3 regions of the Paenibacillus motobuensis genome follow, and region 1 is predicted to be linked to each of the others. Evidence: riboswitches for the same ligand, from Rfam matches in the RefSeq annotation. Region 1 holds a riboswitch; each other region holds the start of a gene.
The links. A riboswitch is a leader RNA that binds a small molecule or an ion and turns the genes downstream of it on or off. The one in region 1 is predicted to bind cobalamin.
Positions count from the first base shown of each region.

Region 1 (6,992 bases):
GGAGCTTCCGCCCACCCAGCCAGATTCATATTGACGATATCGCGCTGCTTCAAATTGATCTCCGCCGGACTTCCCGCACCTTCTAACACAACGAGATCATATTCATCCCTCAATCGGTTCAGAGCCTCCATCACGATCGGCTGGGCCACAGGCAGGAACTCCTCACGATATTTCATCGCGCTCAGATGCTGGTAAGGCTTGCCGTGAACGACGATCTGCGAGTGCATATCTCCTGTCGGCTTAATCAGGACGGGATTCATATCCGTCGTCGCCTCGATTCCACAGGCTTCAGCCTGCACTCCCTGGGCTCGCCCAATCTCCCGGCCATCGGCGGTGACATAAGAATTTAGCGCCATATTCTGTGATTTATAGGGAGCCGTCCTGATTCCGTCTTGAACGAAAATTCGGCATAAGGCAGTCACGATGACACTCTTGCCGACATCAGAAGCCGTACCCTGCAGCATCAGCACAGCGCCTCGATTGCTGGAGTCTACACAATTCCTCTTTGCATCTTTTTCCGTTATATCAACTTGCTCTCTTAATAAATCCTCTTGCCTCATCGATCAAACCTCCACTTCACTCATTGAAAAAGCAAGCAGGCGAGCAGTAGCAGTACCGCTTCCAGCCCTTCATTGATCGCACCATAAGTATCCCCCGTCAAGCCACCCAGTCTTGCACTCATTCGGCTGGCCATCCAGGAACCGACGCCCCAAGCGAGCAAAGGGGCGAGAACATAATAGACCATGGGGATGATCATATTCATATCTCCCCACTGCAGCACAGCAGCAAGCAGAAGCAGTCCAGCCGATAGGACAAGGGCCAATAAAGTCGCAAGCAGTGTATCCTTGCCGCTCTGTCCCCGGAATCGTCCGGCCAGGCCTTCCCCGCCGCGCGCGGTCGGCCAATGGCGCATAGCCAGCGACATGAACCAGCGGCTCCACACTGGAGCCGTCATCATTGCCGCCCCAGATACATACAATCCGCGGCTTAGGAGTGTAGCGAGCATCGACATTTTGAAGAGCAGCAGCAGCACACAGGCTAACACACCCATTGCTCCAACTCGGCTGTCCTTCATAATCTCCAGCATTTTCTCACGAGGACGGTAGCTTAGGAACGCATCCGCGGAGTCCATCCAGCCATCCAGATGCAATCCTCCAGTCAGCCAGACCCAAGCGATCAGTAGAATGACCGAGACTGGCAGCACAGGCAGCGCCAGGCTAGCCACCACGCCGATGATCCATATAACAATGCCAATCGCCGCCCCGACGAGCGGATAATATTTGGCGCTCCTCTTCAGCAACTCCGGCGTAAAATCAAGCTCGGCCCGCACCGGAAAACGCGATAGAAATTGAAAAGCGGCCAAAATTGGCCGTCCTTTTTGTCTCATAATCGATACTCCCTGCTCTTAAGTTCAATTGGAATTCCTACAGTAACGAGAAATACTTGCTGCGAAATCTCAGCCATTTTGCGATTCATGATTCCAGATAAATCCCGATAGACTCGCCCTAGACGGTATTCAGGCACGATGCCATCCCCGACCTCATTCGTTACCAGTACCAAATTACCGGAATAGGCCGAGACGACAGCAGCTAATCGCTCGATCTCGTCCAATACCTGCTGCTCCGCCTCCGGCCCCTCGCCGGACGCCAGCAATATATTAGAGAGCCATAATGTGAGACAATCCACCAGTACAACAGGTTCGTCTGCCACAGGCTCCTCGATAGAGGAAGATATACGATTGTTCGACTGAGCCAACTCGCTTAACAGCGCGGCAAGCCGCAGCGGCTCTTCCTTCGTCTCCCAAGGGAAGCCGCTGTCCACTCGGACACTCTGGTGCAGCCTGATCCGCTGACGCATCTCATCGTCGAATGCTTGTGCCGTAGCGATATAAATTCCTCGCTCCGCATGCTTCATGCACCATTTCTCGGCAAAAGAGCTCTTACCGCTCCGCGCCCCGCCAGTCACCGTAATGATCATACAGATGTCTCCGACTCATCCGCTTCTCCTGTAGAGACTCCGGCACTCTCAAAGGTCGCCATTTCCGACATTACGCGGCAAATCGCATCGATCAGATGCAGCGCCAGTACACCGCCAGTGCCTTCGCCCAGTCGCATGTCCAGATGCAGCATCGGGGCAAGCCCTAGCTCACCGAGCAACTGCTCATGCCCCTGTTCATGCGAGGCATGCGAGGCGATCATATAATGCGCAGTTTCTGGTGCAAGGCGCTTCGCGATTAATGCTGCTGCACTAGAGATAAATCCGTCAATGACGACCGGACAATGGTGAGCAGCAGCAGCCAGAATCACCCCAGTCAAGCCGGCGATTTCTAGTCCGCCGACCTTGGATAAAACATCCAACGGATCGTTTGAATCCGGCTGGTTAATATCAATTGCCTTCTGCACGACAGCAATCTTATGCTGAAGGCGTTCGTCATTGAGACCCGTTCCCCGGCCGACGCATTCCTGCGGTGATTTTCCGGTTAACACGCTCATAACTGCCGCACTGGCCGTAGTATTACCAATCCCCATTTCACCAGTGACGAACAGTCTTGACCCATTTGCTACTGAACTCTCCACCGTATCGATTCCCGCCAGCACGGCCGTTTCCGCTTCCTCACGGCTCATCGCCGGACCTTTGGCCATATTCGCTGTTCCATAGCGGATCTTCTTCATAATAAGCTCCGGGTGCGACAATTCGGCATTTACTCCGATGTCTACGCACATCACTTCGGCTCCGGCTTGACGAGCCAGTACATTCACTGCTGCTCCCCCGGCCAGGAAGTTATGTACCATCTGCGGCGTTACCTCCGCTGGAAAAGCACTGATGCCTTCCTCGCACACACCATGATCAGCGGCCATGACGATGACAGAACGCTTAGATAAATCAGGATGTACATTCCCTGTTATTCCCGCTAGCTTCACGGCCAGGTTCTCCAACTTCCCGAGACTCCCCGGCGGCTTGGTTAACTGATCGAGATGCTCTGCCGCTGCTGCTGAAGCAGCTTGGTCCGGAGCTGAGATTTTATCGATAATTTGTACGATTAAATGATTCATGTATATCCCCTTCCTGGTATGTGATGCGCAATATCACTAGTGTTGCAATATTATGCTGCAAAATATAAACTAGCGAAACGCAGTTCCACTGGTTCAGAATAATCTATCAATCAAGCCCCATCTTACTACTAGTTTCCTTACGCAGCAATAACTGCGGCTCTCCGTGATCTGGGTGCGCAACGATATGCGACTGCACCTGAAAAACAGATTCAATCAATTCAGAATTGATAATTTCCGTCGGTGAACCTTCAGCTACAATTCTGCCCTGATGAAGCACAAGCAAGCGGTCGCAATACAGAGCGGCCAGGTTGAGATCATGCATGACAGATACGACCGTCAAGCCCGCTTCACGCTGCCAGCTGGCAACCAGCTCCATGAACTGCGTCTGATGCCGGATATCCAGATAAGTCGTCGGTTCATCAAGCAGGACGATCTCAGGCTGCTGGGCCATGACTTTGCCTAGGGCAACCCGCTGCCGTTGCCCTCCGCTCAATACATGAAGCGGACGATGCGCTAAATCATTCAGCTCGAGCTTATCCATAATACCGCTCATTAGACGCTGAGCGGCTTCACTATCTTCTCTACCACGCCAATTTTGGAACGGAAACCGCCCCATCTCAATCACTTCCCGGACAGGGTATGCTACTGGTGGAAGCCCATCCTGCTGCAGAACCGCCAGCTTGCGCGACAGCTCCTTGCGCCCATATTCGGCGATCAACCTGCCATCCAGACTGATCTCGCCGCGGTTTGGCTTCTCTACTCCGGACAAGAGGCTAATCAGCGTTGATTTCCCACTGCCATTTGGACCGATAATGCCCCAGAACTGTCCGCGCTGAACCCGCCAGTTTATGTCCTTGAGTACGGACAGACTTCCATATGATTTATCTATATGCCGAACTTCAATCAACGCATCTCCACCTCTCTCTCCTTCTTCTTGCGATACAGCAAATAAGCAAAGAAAGGCGCCCCTACGAAGGCAGTGACAATTCCCAATGGTATCTCGATCGGCGCCAGCAGCGAGCGCGCTGCCAGATCGCTCCACATCATGAAGATGCCCCCGCCGAGCGCGGAGAGCGGAATAATCAGGCGATAATCAGGACCCGTAATAAGGCGAACAATATGCGGTACCACCAAACCAACAAATCCAATCACCCCGGATACCGAGACGGCCGCTGCCGTGAGCAGCGTGGCCACGAATAACACTGATAATTTGGTGAATTCCACATTGAGTCCCGTATGGGTTGCTTGCCGCTCTCCCAGTGCGAGCAAATTCAGCGTCCTGGCCCGGCTCCAGAGGTAAATAATCCCCAGCGCCAAATATGGCAACAGGATGGCCGTATACGACCATCCTCTCAAGCTTAAGGACCCCATCGTCCAATATAAAATTTCATTCACCGTCTTCTTCGACATTGCTGTCAGAAAAGATACAACCGCCCCCAGGAAGGACTGCATCACGACTCCCGATAGAATTAAATTTTCGATCGGTATTTTCCCGTTCTCCCGGGCCAGCCACATTACGATCCACAACGTTAATGAACCCGTTAAAAATGCGATAGCCGGCAGTGTGAACACTCCGATCACGGAGTACTGCCAGCCAAGGAAGATCAGTACTGCGGCCCCTAGCGCTGAACCCGATGACACGCCAAGGGTGAATGGATCGGAGAGCGGATTGCGCAGCACTCCCTGGAAAGCAGAGCCCGCTGCCGCAAGCGAAGCACCGACCAGCAGGCCAAGCATCACTCGCGGAAGGCGAACCTTCATCACAATCTGTTCAGAAGCCATGCTCCAATCCGGAGTGATATGATCGCCAATCCACGGAATATGATGCGCAAGAATGGCGATAATCTCTCCGGCAGGCAAATATACTGAGCCTACCCCGATACAGATCAAGACGGTGATTGCGAGCAAAGCAAGACCTATGATTCCGTATCCGGCCAGCTTCTTCCTCATGGCTGCATCAATTCCGGATAGATTGCTTTGGCTACTTCAATCAGTCCTTGGGTTACGCGCGGTCCCGGACGGCTGAGCAAATTGTCATCCAGTCCAATAACCTGATCATTCTTCACCGCCGTAATTTGATCCCAACCGCTGCGTTCTTTTATAATCTCGGCCAAGGTCTTGTCATTTTCAATGACGCTCTTGGCATACAGAATAACATCAGGATTTGCCTTAATAATATTCTCTTCGTTAATTTGACTCCAACCTTCTATATCGGAAGCTACGTTAGTGCCTCCGGCAAGTGTGATCATCTCGTCCATGAACTCGCCCTTACCAACCGTCCAGCCTGGCGAGAACTCGATATATACCTCTTTCTTATCTTCCTCTTTAACCGATTTAACGGCTTCAGTTACTTGATTCAGCTCATCCTGCATCTGCTTCACAACTTGCTCCGCCTCAGCCTGGTGATCCGTAATTTGTCCAATCATCTTAATATGGTCCATTACGTCAGTCACTGTCTTCGGATTGGATTTAAATACTTTAATCCCGAGATCGGTCAAGCTCTTGATCGTCTCTTCCTTGATCATCGTCCCTGTAACAACGACAAGATCCGGCTCAGCCGCTACAACGGATTCTACATTAACTTGGAAGCCGCCCATCTTCGGCTTGGACAGCGCTGCTTCCGGATAATCATCATTATCCGAGACGCCGACAATCTGCTCGTCCAGCCCGATCGCGAACAAGCCTTCCGTCTCCGATGGTGACAAGGAGACAATCTTCTGCGGAGCTGCATCAAATGTAACCTCCGTACCGAAATCATCCTTTACAGTAAGCGGGTAAGCTGTATGCTGTGCTTCTCCTGCATTTCCGCTATTGCTGCTCTGCTCAGCAGCCTGATTCGTACTATGATTTGCCGCCCCGTTCGTGGCATTATTCGTTGAATTATTGGCGCCACACCCTGCAACGACCATAATTACGAGCGTCAGCAGCGCAGCCGCCCATATTTTTCTCCAGTTCTTCAAGTTTTCCCTCTCCTTTTGAATAAGTTCTTGTACGCCATTGCTTGTGCTTTGAGTCCCGATAAAATAAAGAAAACCCAATCCGTATGGGATGGGTTACGTCTACAAAGTTATGCCTGATCCAAACAGAGCATGGAGTCTCCATACAGATGGGCAATCTTAGCTTAGCAGAACGTTATCCTTTCCTCGAAGGACCGTCTCATATACTCGCGGCAGGTCTCCTGACTTACAGGTTATGACTTGAAGCCCGCCTTCCCATCAACCTGACAGTTGACAGTGGCAAATTGGACTTCGTCCCTGTTTACAGTGGCGGGACCGCGCCGGACTCACACCGGCTTCCCTTTTCACCCGAGCGCATGGCGTATTCGCGCCAACTCAGGACCAGCAAGTATTTATTTAATGGATTAGCTTATAGCAAGGCTATCTTCTCTATTGGATTATAGGTGAAAAGGAGATTGAACACAATATCCAAAACCGTTCATTCACCGTTATCTACTGCTGCAATACTGCAATAAGATAGTCTTACCCTGTTCACTCGCTCCTGCACAGCCACACATTGCGGATAAAGGAACCTTTATGGATTTTTCCTTGATCCATGATCATAAGACCGACCTCGCGAATCTCCTCCTCAAGTGGCTCTGAAGAGACGATAACCGACCGGATGCTAATCCGCTTCAGACTAGTGAGCATTCTAATCCTTTCATCTCGCGGAAGCACCGAACAGAGATTATAAGGCATATCAAGAACAGCGGCGTCATAATGCTCATCTATATCGTTCATATCACCGATCTCTACCAAGTCTATCGAATCATAGCCAAAATGGTGCAAATTCACACGCGCTCCTTTTATCGCGAGCGGATTAATATCTCGGCCGGCGATGTCGATCCCCATCGACAATGCTTCAATCAGTACATTTCCCATGCCACAGCAGGGATCTATCATGCGAAGTCCGTCCGGCCTAGGTGCTGCAAGATTAACTAAC
Region 1 is NZ_BAAACX010000007.1:334,471-341,462, reverse strand. It holds gene ABD014_RS06725 (cobyric acid synthase) at 1-464, opposite strand, end outside; gene cobS (adenosylcobinamide-GDP ribazoletransferase) at 581-1,387, opposite strand; gene cobU (bifunctional adenosylcobinamide kinase/adenosylcobinamide-phosphate guanylyltransferase) at 1,384-1,977, opposite strand; gene cobT (nicotinate-nucleotide--dimethylbenzimidazole phosphoribosyltransferase) at 1,974-3,053, opposite strand; gene ABD014_RS06705 (ABC transporter ATP-binding protein) at 3,160-3,960, opposite strand; gene ABD014_RS06700 (FecCD family ABC transporter permease) at 3,957-5,003, opposite strand; gene ABD014_RS06695 (ABC transporter substrate-binding protein) at 5,000-6,013, opposite strand; cobalamin riboswitch at 6,205-6,412, opposite strand; gene ABD014_RS06690 (TRM11 family SAM-dependent methyltransferase) at 6,542-6,992, opposite strand, start outside.

Region 2 (6,992 bases), on a different contig from region 1:
ATGTCGATGGCCGGCATTGTGATCCGGGACAGGGTAGGGTGATCCACTGCTTCCTGATATTTCTCGCGGAATTGACCCCTGCCAACTTCCTCATCATAGAAATCTTCCAAGCCAAGCGGACGGCCGTTTGCGTCCTTCCAACCCATCGTCTTCTTCACTTCATGTGGGCAGAACAGGTTCCACTCACCACGTGTTTCGACGGCCTCCATGAACAAGTCAGGCAGACATATGCCATGGAAAATATCATGCGCACGCATCCGCTCATCCCCGTTGTTGAGCTTCAGGTCGAGGAAGGAGAGGATATCTTTATGGAATACGTCAAGGTAGACGGCAATTGCTCCTTTGCGTGTACCAAGCTGATCTACGCTGACCGCGGTGTTGTTAAGCTGACGAATCCAAGGGATGACGCCAGAGCTTGTATTCTTATGTCCACGGATATCTGATCCACGGGCCCGGACTTTGCCGAGGTAGACGCCGATTCCACCACCCATTTTGCTGAGGCGAGCTACATCGGTATTGGAGTCGAAGATCCCTTCGAGGGAATCGTCAACCGTATCGATGAAGCAGCTGGAGAGCTGTCCGGCTACCTTCTTGCCGGCATTGGACATCGTTGGCGTTGCCGCGGTCATATAAATATTGCTCATCGCCCAGTAGGCTTCTTTTACGAGTTCCATCCGTCTCTCTGCCGGTTCTTTATGCATTAAGTACATGGCAATTACCATGTAGCGCTCTTGTGGCAGCTCCATGGTCCGGCCTTCAAAGTCATTTGCCAGATAACGCTCAGATAGCGTAAGCAGCCCGATATAGTCGAACAGTAGGTCGCAGGATGGGTCAATCGCCTCTCCAAGCTCATCAATTTGTTCCTTCGTATAATACTCTAGCAATTCCTCACGATAGATACCGCTCTTGCATAGGTCGGAGATCAGATGATAGAACGAGCCGTAAGGCTGATCCGGATAAGATTTATAGCGGCGGTTCACGGCGGCCTTCTTATACAAGGATGTCAGCAGGGCGCGGGCAGCGGCGAATTTCCACTCCGGCTCTTCCTTGGTCACGAGCTCAAGCGCAGACATCGTGAACGCACTGCTAATCTCTTCTCCGGTAACGACATCGCGTCTTAATTTGGATTGCACACCGCGAAGCAGGCGCTCCTTATCGATTTTGTTCAAATCCTCCAGAATACGGTCGGCGTAGATGCCCAGGCGCTCGCTGTCGAACGCCAACTGGCGGTTATTAGGTTTGGTTACGAATGATGGCATGGAATATCCTCGCTTTCGTGATATAAGATCAAGCAGCAGCCGGAGCTGTGCGAAGCTACAAAACTTGTTATTTAAAATTGTAAATAAGTAGCGAAAAAAAGGGGCGCAGATGAAGTGTGTCGCGCCGGTAAGTATATATTTCGCCAATAATCACTGTGAGGAACATCACAGATTATCAATTATACAAGAAACGAGGTAGGCTAGAAAGAGTACAAGGGTTCCCAATCTATAACTTTTTGGGCTGCCAAGCTCTCTGGAATCCTTATAATTCGCTGGTTAGAGCTGCCTCGATAGAGTAGGGAGGGGTCTCTTAAATTTTTTATAAATCTCCCATCGACAAGAACATCGCAGCGTTTCAGCAGGCCAAATTTCGGTGTTCCCGGTATGGCCAACAGTTCTTCAAATGTATATCCAGTATAGATCCAGATCGGAACCGGGCCAGCTTCCTGGCGGAGTCGATCAATGAAATCGTTGACCTCTTCAGCAGAGAAAAATGGATCGCCGCCAAGAATAGAGACCCCGCTTAATAGGGGGTTATTCTTAATATCCGAGATAATCTCTGCCTGCCGTTCTTTTGTAAATAGCTCTCCATATTTGAAGTTCCACGTTGCCGGGCTGAAGCAGCCCGGACAACGATGGCGGCATCCGCTGATGAAGATGGAGGCGCGCAGGCCTTCGCCTTCATTTATAGATTCCGGGTAGTAACCGCAAATGTTCATATCCCGTGCTTCACTCGATCGCGGACCTCTGCCTGCTTAGCGGCGTTGAAGCGTGTCTGATAGTCTCCGGTTAAGTAGCCTGTAACCCGGCGCAGGCGACGGATATGCACATCATTCTCATGCTGGCCGCAGGAAGGGCAGGTAGCTCCGATAATCCCTTCATAGCCGCAGGACGTACAGCGGTCGATCGGATGGTTAATGCTGAAATAGCTGACTTGCTTGGACAGCGCAAATTTTACAATGTTGATGAATGCAGCCGGATTGTTGCGGGCATTTCCATCTAGCTCGATATAAGATATTGCGCCTGCGTTGCAAAGATCATGGAACGGTGCTTCTAACTCAATCTTCTTCGCTGCACTTATGGTATAGTACACCGGAATATGGAATGAATTGGTATAGTATTCGCGGTCTACGATTTCAGACACTTTGCCGTATACAGCACGGTCACGCTTGGTGAATTTGCCGGACAGCCCTTCGGCAGGCGTTGCGAACAGAGTAATATTCAGATTGTGGCGCTCACTCTGCTCGTCGCAATATTTACGCATATAAGAGATCAGGTCATAAGCCTTGCGATATACTTCCCCATCTTCTCCATGGTGTTTGCCGTACAGTGCTTTCATGCATTCCGCCAACCCGATGAATCCGATAGACAGGCTGCCATGCTTGAGCAGGTCTCCAACCTGATCGTCAGGGGCAAGCTGTTCGCCGCCTTCCCAGACGCCTTCACGCATCATGAAGTCGGAAGCTTTAGCCTTCTGACGGGACTGAATCTCGAAGCGGTGCAGTAAGCCGTCAGTTGCAATGTCCATATAATGTTTCAGTTCGCGGTAGAAGCCACGCTCATCGGCTTCTTTGCGCCGTCCTAGCGCGATACCGTGCTCTAGTCCGAGCTTGACGAGGTTAATCGTATTAAAGGACAGATTGCCTTTACCGGACAGATGATTGCGTCCAAAGCGATCGCTTAATACGCGAGTACGACATCCCATGGTTGCGAATTCCGTATCCGGATTAGCCGGATCATAGTATTGCAGGTTCAAAGGCGCATCCAGGTTAGCGAAGTTTGGATACAACCGTTTGACTGAGCACTCTGCAGCCATCAGGAATAGATGGTAGTTCGGATCATTCTTCTCCTGGTTGACGCCTTGCTTGCATTTGAAGATTTGAATCGGGAAGACGGGTGTCTCACCGCTGCCCAGACCGCGCATCGTTGCCTTTAGCAGGGATTGGATGACCAATTGTCCCTCTGGAGATGTGCAAGTGCCATAGTTGATGCTGGTGAACGGGATTTGCCCGCCGGCCCGGCTCGACATCGTATTCAAGTTATGAATCAGGCTCTCAGCAGCCTGTAAAGTTTCTGATTCGGTCTCCTTGGAGGCATATTTAAAAGTTCTTGGATATTGCTCCTGAAGGTCGCTACGTCCCATGGAGATCTCACCCAAGTCCGCCGCATCGTCTCCTTCTTCGAAGTAGCCAAGCCCTTTACGGAAGTACTTCACGAACGATTTGCTTACATAAGGGGCCAGATCGTAATCCAGCTTATTGGCGGAGACGCCGCCGTACTGGGCATTTTGCTGGGATTGAAAAATGATCGCCACCAGCGCCATGGCCGTCATGATCGAATTAGGAGGACGGACGCTGCCATTGCCGGTGTTGAAGCCACCGGCGAGCAGTTTATCAAATGGAATGAAGATGCAGTTCGTCGTACCGATGGCATATTGATCCAGGTCATGTACATAGACGATATTATCTTGAATAGCTTGTACCAGATGGTTAGGCATCACAAAGTGATTCGCATACCATTTGGCATACTCACTGCCGAATTTGCTCATTTTGCCGGAGAAGCTCTCGCCGTTCAGGTTTGCATTCTCGCGCAGTACATCAAGGTTGGAGCTGGCAACGATTTCTTCCCCTAAATGAATCACCTCATCCAGCATTTGCTCCTGATCCGTATAAAATCGATTTAATAAAGCCATAACTAAGTGCTCCCCTCTAATTACTAGACATTCTAGACATATAAAAAGCATTTCCAACCTGCCAAAAGGTCGAAAATGCCCGATTGCGCTCAATCAAACACAGTACTCCTGTGTTCGGATAGTGTGTACTGAAATAGTATGTAAAAGCTGCAAGCGGACACCTGCCTGATTCCTCGCAGGTCATTAGCGGTGTCATTGAAACAGGCAGGTCTCCTGGCTTCCGGGTCATTCAGCGGCGCCTTCCCACAGGATCGCTTACCCTGCAGTGGCATGATGCCGACGAATCGCTATAGAGATTGTTCAAAAAGTCCGCTTTTGATCTTGAAGTCAATCCTGAAAACCGACCTTTTTTGAACACTCACTTATAGAGGTTGTTAAGCCTCTCAAGCTTCCGGTCACAGTGGCGGGACCGCAGCGGATTTACACCGCGCTTCCCTTTTAAGATCCGGTAGTATAAAATGCTCCGAACCACCTGTTCATACTATATTTGGTTGTCTGGAATTGATCATAGCCCAATATATTGTGTTTGTAAACAGGTCATAAGGGGGATTGACGAGTGAAAATTAACTGAAAAACAGTAGAAAGCAGACGTAATGCGGCGAGTCGGGGCCGAAAAAAAATGTGAACTTTTATGGACCACACAGATGCTTAAATCGGTTAGCGATCGGAGAGTAAGGGGAGATTCGGCTGACGACTAGTAAACCATCTCTAACGAAACGTGATATCGTTATTTGGATGAAAAAGAGCTTCCGAGAATTCTAACGAAGGGTATCGCTATTCAACTAAAATAAAGCACTTCAGCCTAGTTTCAGAGCAAATAACGATATGCAGTTTCGTTAGATTCAATTTGCTCTTGATTTCATAGTAATAACGTTCTGTAGTTTCGTTAGAATTAACTGAGGAACTCAAGTGATTCAGAGTTTGAACTTCACCTGGTGTTGTGGTTACAATAGAAGTAACAATCGAAGGGATAGGGAGGAATTATGATGGCAATAGCTGAAGTAACGGTTATTCCGGTAGGAACAGGAAGCACCAGTCTCAGTTCATATGTAGCCGAGCTGCAGCGCGTCTTGGAGAAGCAAACTGGCATTCAATATACACTGACCTCCATGAGCACGATTATTGAGGGGCGGCTTGAAGATATCTTTGCTGCGATCCGGGCCATTCATGAAGCTCCATTCCAATCTGGAGCGATGCGTGTATCGACCTCGATCAAAATCGATGACCGCCGTGATAAAGAGAGCTCCTCAGAGCAGAAGCTGCGCTCCGTTCGCGAGAAGCTTTGACCAATTACCAGACTTTGGCGGTTGCATTTTCGCGAAAAAGCGGTATAATATTTTTTGTTTCTGATTTAAAAGAAATTATGCTGATGTAGCTCAGTAGGTAGAGCAACGCACTCGTAATGCGTAGGTCGGTGGTTCGAATCCTCTCATCAGCATCCTTATTTATTCAAGCGTGGCGCGGCTCCCGAAGTTATCCGGGGCCGTGCCTTTTTGTGTAAAAGGCGAACCTTCTAACATTTTTCTAACCTTGTCCCCTTTAAAGCTTCGCTTCATTATATTTTTTACCTTCATTTTCTTGTTTGTTTACTCCCTACAATGGAACTTCCGAGTTCTTTTAGAACCGTTTCTAAGAAGGACACAGTATTATCAAATAGTGCGATCGATCGTTCACATTAAATTTCATGATGTAAACTGTATATTTTCAAAACAAACACAAACACTGTAATAATACAAAAAGTGGAGGTATCGAGCGTGTTCAATTCTATACATGAAGTAAGTGTAATTGAAACTGAGACGGGGCGGATTGCATCAAATTTTAAGTTTGAAGCTGACAATTTTACCTTTTTAAAAGATATAGCAGTGAACAATGATGGTGTAATTGTCGGATGCTACGATAATTATGTTCAAGTTTATAATCTAAATGGAGGTATAATTAGTAAGATTAATGTTAAGGCCGAGGCGATAGCATTTCATCCAGAAAACCAGAATATAGTCGCAATTGGAACTATAGATGGTGTGCAATTATGGGATATCACTTCAGGCTCAACAACCAGCACCAACTGGGACGTATATAAAGGTGATAAAAGAAATAAGGAGCTGCAAAAGATAGAATTCAGTTTAGGAAAAGACCCAAAGATTCTCTTATTTTATGTAGAATCCGGAAGTCTTTCTGACGACGGTGACATGTTAATTTTAAATCCTCTTACTGGAGTTACAGGTCCAATCTACCATGAAATACGGTACCCCTCATTATCAGAAGATGGTTCAAAAATTATTTATAATAAAAATGAATATATAAAGATTGCAAATGTAGAAGACGGAAGGGCTTTATTGGAACAAAAATGCGATTCCAAAGTTGCTGACTTGGCGTTCAGTCCATCAGGACTTGAATTTATCTCAGCATTTACTAAATATCAAAGCGTTGGTTGTATTCCGATTAGTGAGATGCAATGTAGTATAATGAGTTACTCAATTACCGATGGATCTCAGATCGGAAAAACATTTGAAGGCTGCATAGCTAGTCAATATGGGGTTAAAATCTTTACTCCAAACAATGATACTGTTTTAACAGTAAGTCGCGATGACAAAGAGGTTTTAATCTGGGGCAAAAAAGACGTTCGAGTTCTTAAGCACGTAAATCTGCAGCGTAATACGGGATCTTTAAAACAACATAGAATATCCACAGATAAGCGGTTGCTTGTCATTTTATCTCAAGATTTAATACCCGACTCCTTACTCCATCCTGAGAATGTTGAGAATCTTGGGGACTTAGGTAGATCCGAAGCAGTAAATAATTTCGTTTCGACTAATTTAACTGATGTAACAAACGATTTAATTAAGTCACTTTCTTGGCCTGCATTAGCAATTGCCGGTTTTAGCGAATATACACTTCTGGATGGTTTGGCTCTGTCATTACATAATCGAATAGGTACACGTTACTTAATTTCTGGATTCCCCGATTTATCTTTCGGTATAACACCTTCTCATTTGGAAGAAACTAGGGTCTTTGCTGACGCATCGATTAAAAAAATTGGCATT
Region 2 is NZ_BAAACX010000002.1:162,475-169,466, reverse strand. It holds gene ABD014_RS00780 (ribonucleoside-diphosphate reductase subunit alpha) at 1-1,259, opposite strand, end outside; gene nrdG (anaerobic ribonucleoside-triphosphate reductase activating protein) at 1,460-1,978, opposite strand; gene ABD014_RS00770 (anaerobic ribonucleoside triphosphate reductase) at 1,975-3,951, opposite strand; cobalamin riboswitch at 4,138-4,442, opposite strand; gene ABD014_RS00765 (MTH1187 family thiamine-binding protein) at 4,938-5,237, shown strand; tRNA gene ABD014_RS00760 (tRNA-Thr) at 5,317-5,389, shown strand; gene ABD014_RS00755 (WD40 repeat domain-containing protein) at 5,706-6,992, shown strand, end outside.
Region 2: linked by a shared signal. The riboswitch ahead of ABD014_RS00770 (anaerobic ribonucleoside triphosphate reductase) and the one ahead of ABD014_RS06695 (ABC transporter substrate-binding protein) in region 1 are both predicted to bind cobalamin.

Region 3 (6,992 bases), on a different contig from region 1:
CTCTACTTCCTCACGCAAGGCAAGGGCGATCTGATATGCAACATTCTTGCGAGGGATATCCGTCCGCACGAAGGACCAGTTCAATATGGTGATCGGTCCGGTCAGCATCCCTTTAACCGGCTTCTGTGTCAGCGATTGAGCATATTGTGTCTCCTTTACAGTCATAGGCTGACCGAATTCCACATCCCCGTAAATAATCGGCGGCTTCACGCAGCGCGTCCCATAGGACTGAACCCATCCACCACGTGTAAAAGCAAAGCCAGGCAGCTTCTCGCCGAAAAATTCAACCATATCCGTCCGTTCGAACTCTCCATGTACGAGCACATCCAATCCGATTTCTTCCTGAATTCGGATCCATTTATCAATTTCAGATTGAATGTATTGATCGTATTGCTCCGTGCTCCATTCGCCTTTGCGCCATTTCTGCCGTGCCGAGCGTACTTCCTTCGTCTGCGGGAAGCTGCCGATGGTCGTCGTCGGAAGCAATGGCAGCTTCCATTTCTGCTCCTGCTTCACTCTGCGTACTGCGAATTTGTTCTTCCGCTCCGAGGGCTGCTGCAACGCCTGCTCCACCCTACTGCGAACATTATGACGATTACGGACCGGAGCAGCAGATAATGCCTGAATGGACTGCTCATTCTCCGCAAATAGGGCAGGGATGGACGAGCTGCTGAACGATTCCTTAAGACTAGCGACTTCATCCAGTTTCTCTTCCGCAAAGGCCAGTGCATCCTTCAGAAGCGGTTCCAGCTCTGTCTCTCCTTGCAGGCTGACTGGTACATGCAATAAGCTGCACGATGGCTGCACGATAACCTTTTCCGCCTCTGGAGCTAGCTCTACGATCTCATCCAACAGCTGCTTGGCCGCTTTCAGGTCGCTGCGCCAAATGTTGCGTCCATCGATGACTCCTGCTCCGAGCACCTTGCCTGCCGGATAGCCAAATTCTCGCAGTGCCGAAAGATTGCCCTCTAGACCGTGTACAAAATCCAAGCCAATTCCTTGTACCGGCAGAGCAATCACCTGTTGATAACCGGACACTGCGGCGAAGTAGGTTTGCAGCATGATGGAGATTCCCGGTACTTCCTGAACAATCGTCTTATAAATCAAATTAAGTTGCTGGATATCCTCTGCGGTTAGCTCTATTACGAGAGCTGGTTCATCGATTTGTACCCAGGCTGCACCTTCTGCCGCAAGCTCACGCAGCACCTGAATATAGAGCGGCAGCAGCTTGTCGACCCAAACGTTGAACTCTCCCTCTCCATATCCTTTGGACAGTTTCAGGAACGTATACAAACCAAGTAATACGGGTCTGCCTTCCATTTGCAGAGCTTGCTTCGCTTCCCGGTACGCCTCTAGCGGATAATTTACAGTCAGCTTCGGCTCTCTGTCTCCAAGCTCAGGTACGATATAGTGGTAATTCGTATTGAACCACTTGGTCATCTCGCTGGCCGCAGCCTGTTTATTTCCTCTGGCAATAGCGTAATAGGTGTCTAGTGGTACTGGACCACCATCATACTCGAATCGTGCCGGGACTAATCCGAACATCACCGCCGTATCCAGCACATGATCATAATAGGTAAAATCACCGACTGGAATGACATCGATTCCTTTGCTTTGCTGCGTACGCAAATTGTCCAGGCGGATCGCAGTCAGTCGTTCCCGCAGGTCAGGCTCCGCGATTTGCCCTGCCCAATAAGCCTCAATTACTTTTTTCCACTCCCGATTCCGTCCAATTCTTGGGTAGCCCAGATTACCGCTTACGATTTTTCTCAATTCAATCAACCTCCATGAATAATGTTTGATGAGACACAAGTTCATAAATCCAGTCCAGTTAAATAAAAGAGGCCCCCTTTAAGCAATGCTAAAGAGAACCTCTGTATGGATTTACAATGGCAGTAATCTTTAACACCTCCCTATCTTCCGTAGGTAATGCAGTGTTGTCAGAATAGGCAGGTCTCCTGGCTCCAGATTCAACGTCTTCATGCTGCCTTCCCGATAGACTTGTATCAGTGGCAAGAATCGCAACGGACTCCTCTGTTACAGTGGCGGGACCGCGCCGGTATTGAACCGGACTTCCCTTTTAAGCTCCCAATCCATTAGACTGGAGCACCTATCCCCACAATATTAAATTGATAGGTAATTCAAAACTGGCCTTTTTGAATCTAATTCTTATTCTTTGTTATCATCTTACTATGTATCGGGGACAGTAGTCTTATCGGAATTTACTATAACTAGTTATAATTGTCCTGAACCGCCTTCTGCAGCATACCAATGCAGCGATCGAGATCGGCCTTCACCTGCTTCTTGTAGAGCTTAGCCTTGTCCCGTCCTTCTTCCGTAAAATGGTACAGTACGATCTCCTGAAAGTCGACGCTTGGATCATTTCCCTTCAGCTGCTTGGTCCGATATAGAACTCCTTCCTGCACCAACTCATGTAAAGCCCGGTAAATCTCGCTCAGCGGAGGCACATACCCGAACGGCTTGAATTCCTCCTTCATTTCCTCCAGCATCTGATAACCGTATCCACGACGCTGCTCCACCTTCGTAATCAGGTATAACTTAATGTAAGCCCGCTGGGCAATCATAAAAGCCATGGGCTGCCACCTCCCTTTTGTTTCCAGTATACCTAATATATGAATTTTTCACAATAGTTGATTTAATAACTCTTTTCAGATGATATTAACGTTGCTAGATCGTCGTAAGAGTAACAATCAAGATAAAAGTAACTAAGCAGCATGAATTTGATCTTACTATTATGAATTTTTCACATAGTGAAATTATACCACAAGAGATTGTTTGTTGTCCTTCCTTACTTTCAGCTTTTAGTACTAGATAACCGGTTGTGAAATAAGGAACTAGGAGTTTGGAAGCTTATACTCCCGTTGGAAAAATAGTAAAATCAAGTATGATTGTTACAGGTTAAAGAAGAATTTGATACTTATGATGAGTGGAAAGAAAATTACGATAAAGTGGTACGAGATATTAAAGATAAGCTCATCTATAGTTCCTATCGCGATTGGAGTGAAAAAATAATGACGTTTGAACCGGAGAATAAGCTCGAGGAAATTTTAATGACGGCAGCAACCGATCCCTCTGCCCGATATGATTTTTACAAGGAACTGGTGGGTTCCAATATTTACACCATTCAATACGGAAGTGAAACTGATACGAACGAAGGAGTATTAAAAGAAGGTTCATCGATTCAATTGTTAAATATTGAAATCAACCAGAAATTATATATACCGATCTTTACTTCATTACGCCGTCTACAAGAGGCCATTGATCAGGAGGTTAATTATTGTTCAATGAATGCCGTGGAATTCTTTCAATTAACTCGTGGTGCCGATGTATTTCTAAATCCGACTTCAAGCTATGGAAAAGAATTTACGGCAGCAGAAATAGAGTCCATTTTAGATGGATCCATTTTTGGCCCTTCCCAGGAATATGAAGTTCAGCAAGAGACAGAGGTTATGATCGGACAACCGGCCATTAAACCCAAAGAGCTCCTTGATGCGCTAAGCAAACTATTTGCAGATATGAAAGAAGTAAAGCTCGCCTATCATGCGCATTTCTTCAACCCACAAATGGATGAGAAATCACACACACTCATTGCTCTTGAAGTGAATGACAACATGAATGAGATTGTAGCCAAAGCAGGAATGGTGGTAAATTCCGTACACGTTCCTGACCCACCCGTCACATTTATTCAGTTGGATGGGTCATCAGGATTGGAAGATTACTTTAAGTCCAATGTTAAGCCTTTTTACAAAGGCTATGATTGAGCATAAGACAACCGCCTTGGTGAGTAAGGCGGTTGCACTGTGACGTGATACTTTGGTTAGATTGTAATTTTAGACAATGCCCAAAGCTTTCGTATGAATAGATGGTGACTTTATACATTTATTATTCTCGTATATAGCTTTGATTACTGATATTTCAACGATAATAGCACTTATTCTTTCGATTCTTTTATTGCAGTAAGACATCGCTTCTTTTAAATTCTCATCGTTTAATCTGTTTGCTATTGTACAGTGAGGTATCCAGTTATTAGGAAGATATTCAGACTCAGCATTCATTCGATATTTTTCAAAGAAACTGTGATGATTAGCATGGAACGTTAAAAATTCTTTGGAGGGAACAGGGGCAAGGAATAAAATCCCCGTGTTCAAAAAGGTCCCTATCGAGTTCATAGTGATTGAAAGTTGTTTTTTAGATTCATAAAAGCAGTCAAAATCGCTTATGAATTTCTCGATATCTACGTCAGAGCCATAACCTGCTATCGTAATATGAGGTCGTCTATCTTGTACTTCTTCTGCATATTTGGAAACTGCATTATCACTCAACTCTTTCCAAACCTGCTTTATATAGAGCTCTGTATCCTGGTCAAAATGAGCAACTACTCCGTACACCTCTATAACCTCCTCAATAACTATAACCCTTGCAATGAAGAGTATTCAACGGTACCATGAGCAATCCTGCCGTTTAACAAGTATAAGCAGAAAGCCGAAGTTTGGCGTTCGTGTCGGTCACTGCAAACAGGCATGATTTGACCAACATATTTTTCTTGTTCGAAGCCGTACTCTCGTATTCCTTGCTGTCTATGTAACGGAACCAAGCCAAATAATGTTGCAAGTATTTGGTTGCAACATTATTTGGCTTGGTCCATCCATTTCTTCAAACGACTGTGATATGAAACATTTGTTCGTAATTATCAAATATCAACAATAAGGTTTAACATAGCCTTTACAAAAAAAGAGTTCTTGGGCTGTTCTAGCGTTCCTATGCATGTTATATCCAACTCGGCGAATCTACAGACCCGCTCTAAATCCACCCTTGCTCCATGGCATAACGCGTCAATTGTACCCGATTCTCCAGATGCAGCTTGTGCATAATGTTCTTCAGATGGTTCTTCACCGTCTGATCGGAAATGTCGAGAGCCTTAGCAATCTCCCGGTTAGTCATCCCTCGGGCGACCAAGTCAAGTATTTCGCGTTCACGATTCGTAAGAGGATGGTGACTGGCCTGATTCGGTTTCTGTAATGAAAACTCCTGTAAAATACGTAAAGCCAGCTCACTTGTCATCGGTGCTTCCTCACTAGCCACTGCGCGAAGGTATTCAAGCCAAATACCCGGCTCAAGATTTTTCAGTAAATAGCCCTGCGCTCCCTGCTTCAAAGCCTCAAATAGATAAGCTACATTATCGGAGACGGTGACAAGCACAATTTTTACATAAGGAAACTTCAGCTTGATCTCTCTCGTCGTCGCAAGTCCGTCCTGACCTGGGAGATGAATGTCCAGTAGAATTAAATCTGGCATCCACATCTCAGTCTGTAATACAGCATCCTCTCCACTCTCAGCAAATCCGATGATTTCAAAGTTCTCGTCCTCCGAGAGGATATCACTAATCGCTTCGCGAGCGTGGGGATGATCATCAACGATTAATACGCGGGTTCTCATGATTTCCTTGTCCTCCTTGGATCATAATACAGGTCTCTCCAGACATAGATTCTACGGTTAAGCTCCAATCCATCTGTTTGGCTCGCTGCTTAATGATCCGCAGTCCGTACCGCTCCGGCGATAGTTCTCCTACTGCAAAGCCATTCCCCCGGTCGATAATGCTTACTTGAAAAGCTCCTTCTTGCTCTCTTCCCTGCACAAATATGTCCTGAACAGCAGCATGCTTGCTAGCGTTCACGATTGCTTCCCGGATGCAGGCAAGCAGCTCCAGCTTCTCCTTGGCTGACCACCGTTCCTCTGTTAGCGTCCAATCCAGATGGAGACCCAGCTGATACTCATCAGCAATCTGCTGAATTCGCTCCGGGAATGAAAGTCGGTTCCCTTCCGCATCAATATCTGGCGGCAGCTTCAGATCGGATATCGCCTGCCTGACATAGCGATTAACGTCTTGAATCGTATTCCGGAGCTCGTTCAAATCCGCCGCTTCCCCGCTGGAATTCTGTCTTTTCTCCGCCCGATCCACTTTGACAGACAACAGGAACAAAGATTGCGCGATGCCATCATGCAGCTCTCTGGCTAACTGCTCCCGCTCTTCCCAGCTCGCCTTGAGAGACCTCTCCTTCTGTAGTTCCTCCTGCATGCTCTCCAGCTTGCGGAACCATTTATACTGCAAGGTCACACTGATCATAAACAGCAGAACAGGTGTTAAGTAATTGCCTGTATCCATCGATAAATACGGCATCAGAAATTGATGTCTGACATATTCCCAAATCCCGATCAGCAGCGTCGGGACAATCAAGATCATCCATTTTAACTGTCGGTATGACATGCTGCACCTCCAATATCCACTTCATATAAGGTTCGTCCACCTGCCAACAGTATTATAAGCTATTATGCAAGGATGGGTATAAATACAAGCAAAATAAAACCGCCCCATGTTCGAGCGGTATCTGAATTAATGATTATAAACTCAACGTAGAATGATGATGCTCTTTCCTCTCCTCTTCTTCATAAAGGCGAATGCTGATCGCCAGACCCATGCAAATCATATTAATCACTAGCGAAGTTCCACCATAACTGATAAATGGCAGCGTAATTCCGGTAAGTGGCATCAGCCCGATGAACATCCCGATGTTCTCAAAGATTTGATAGAGGAGCATGGACACAATGCCTACGATTAGATATGGGCCAGCCCGTTCCTTGCATTCCAATGATATCAATATCAGGCGATGGATGAGCACAAAATACAACAGCAGCACGACTGAACTGCCGACAAAGCCGAATTCTTCAGCAATCACGACGAATATCGAGTCCGAATATGTAAAAGGAACCCGCTCGGACTGCACATTCTCCCCCTGCATATAGCCCTCACCGCTCATACCGCCGGCAGCGATCGCCATCTTGGCATTTCTCGTATGATAAGCCGCATCATCCGTAGCAATCTCTGGCATCAGCCAAGGGTCAATCCGATTGATCCAGTGTTGGCGGCCGATATCGACGAGAAATTGCTGAATCTCATCATGATGTTTCTTATA
Region 3 is NZ_BAAACX010000009.1:590,635-597,626, forward strand. It holds gene metE (5-methyltetrahydropteroyltriglutamate--homocysteine S-methyltransferase) at 1-1,773, opposite strand, end outside; cobalamin riboswitch at 1,932-2,129, opposite strand; gene ABD014_RS13300 (replication termination protein) at 2,232-2,594, opposite strand; gene ABD014_RS13305 (enhanced serine sensitivity protein SseB C-terminal domain-containing protein) at 2,910-3,782, shown strand; gene ABD014_RS13310 (2'-5' RNA ligase family protein) at 3,852-4,409, opposite strand; gene ABD014_RS13315 (response regulator) at 4,822-5,457, opposite strand; gene ABD014_RS13320 (sensor histidine kinase) at 5,432-6,286, opposite strand; gene ABD014_RS13325 (FtsW/RodA/SpoVE family cell cycle protein) at 6,420-6,992, opposite strand, start outside.
Region 3: linked by a shared signal. The riboswitch ahead of metE (5-methyltetrahydropteroyltriglutamate--homocysteine S-methyltransferase) and the one ahead of ABD014_RS06695 (ABC transporter substrate-binding protein) in region 1 are both predicted to bind cobalamin.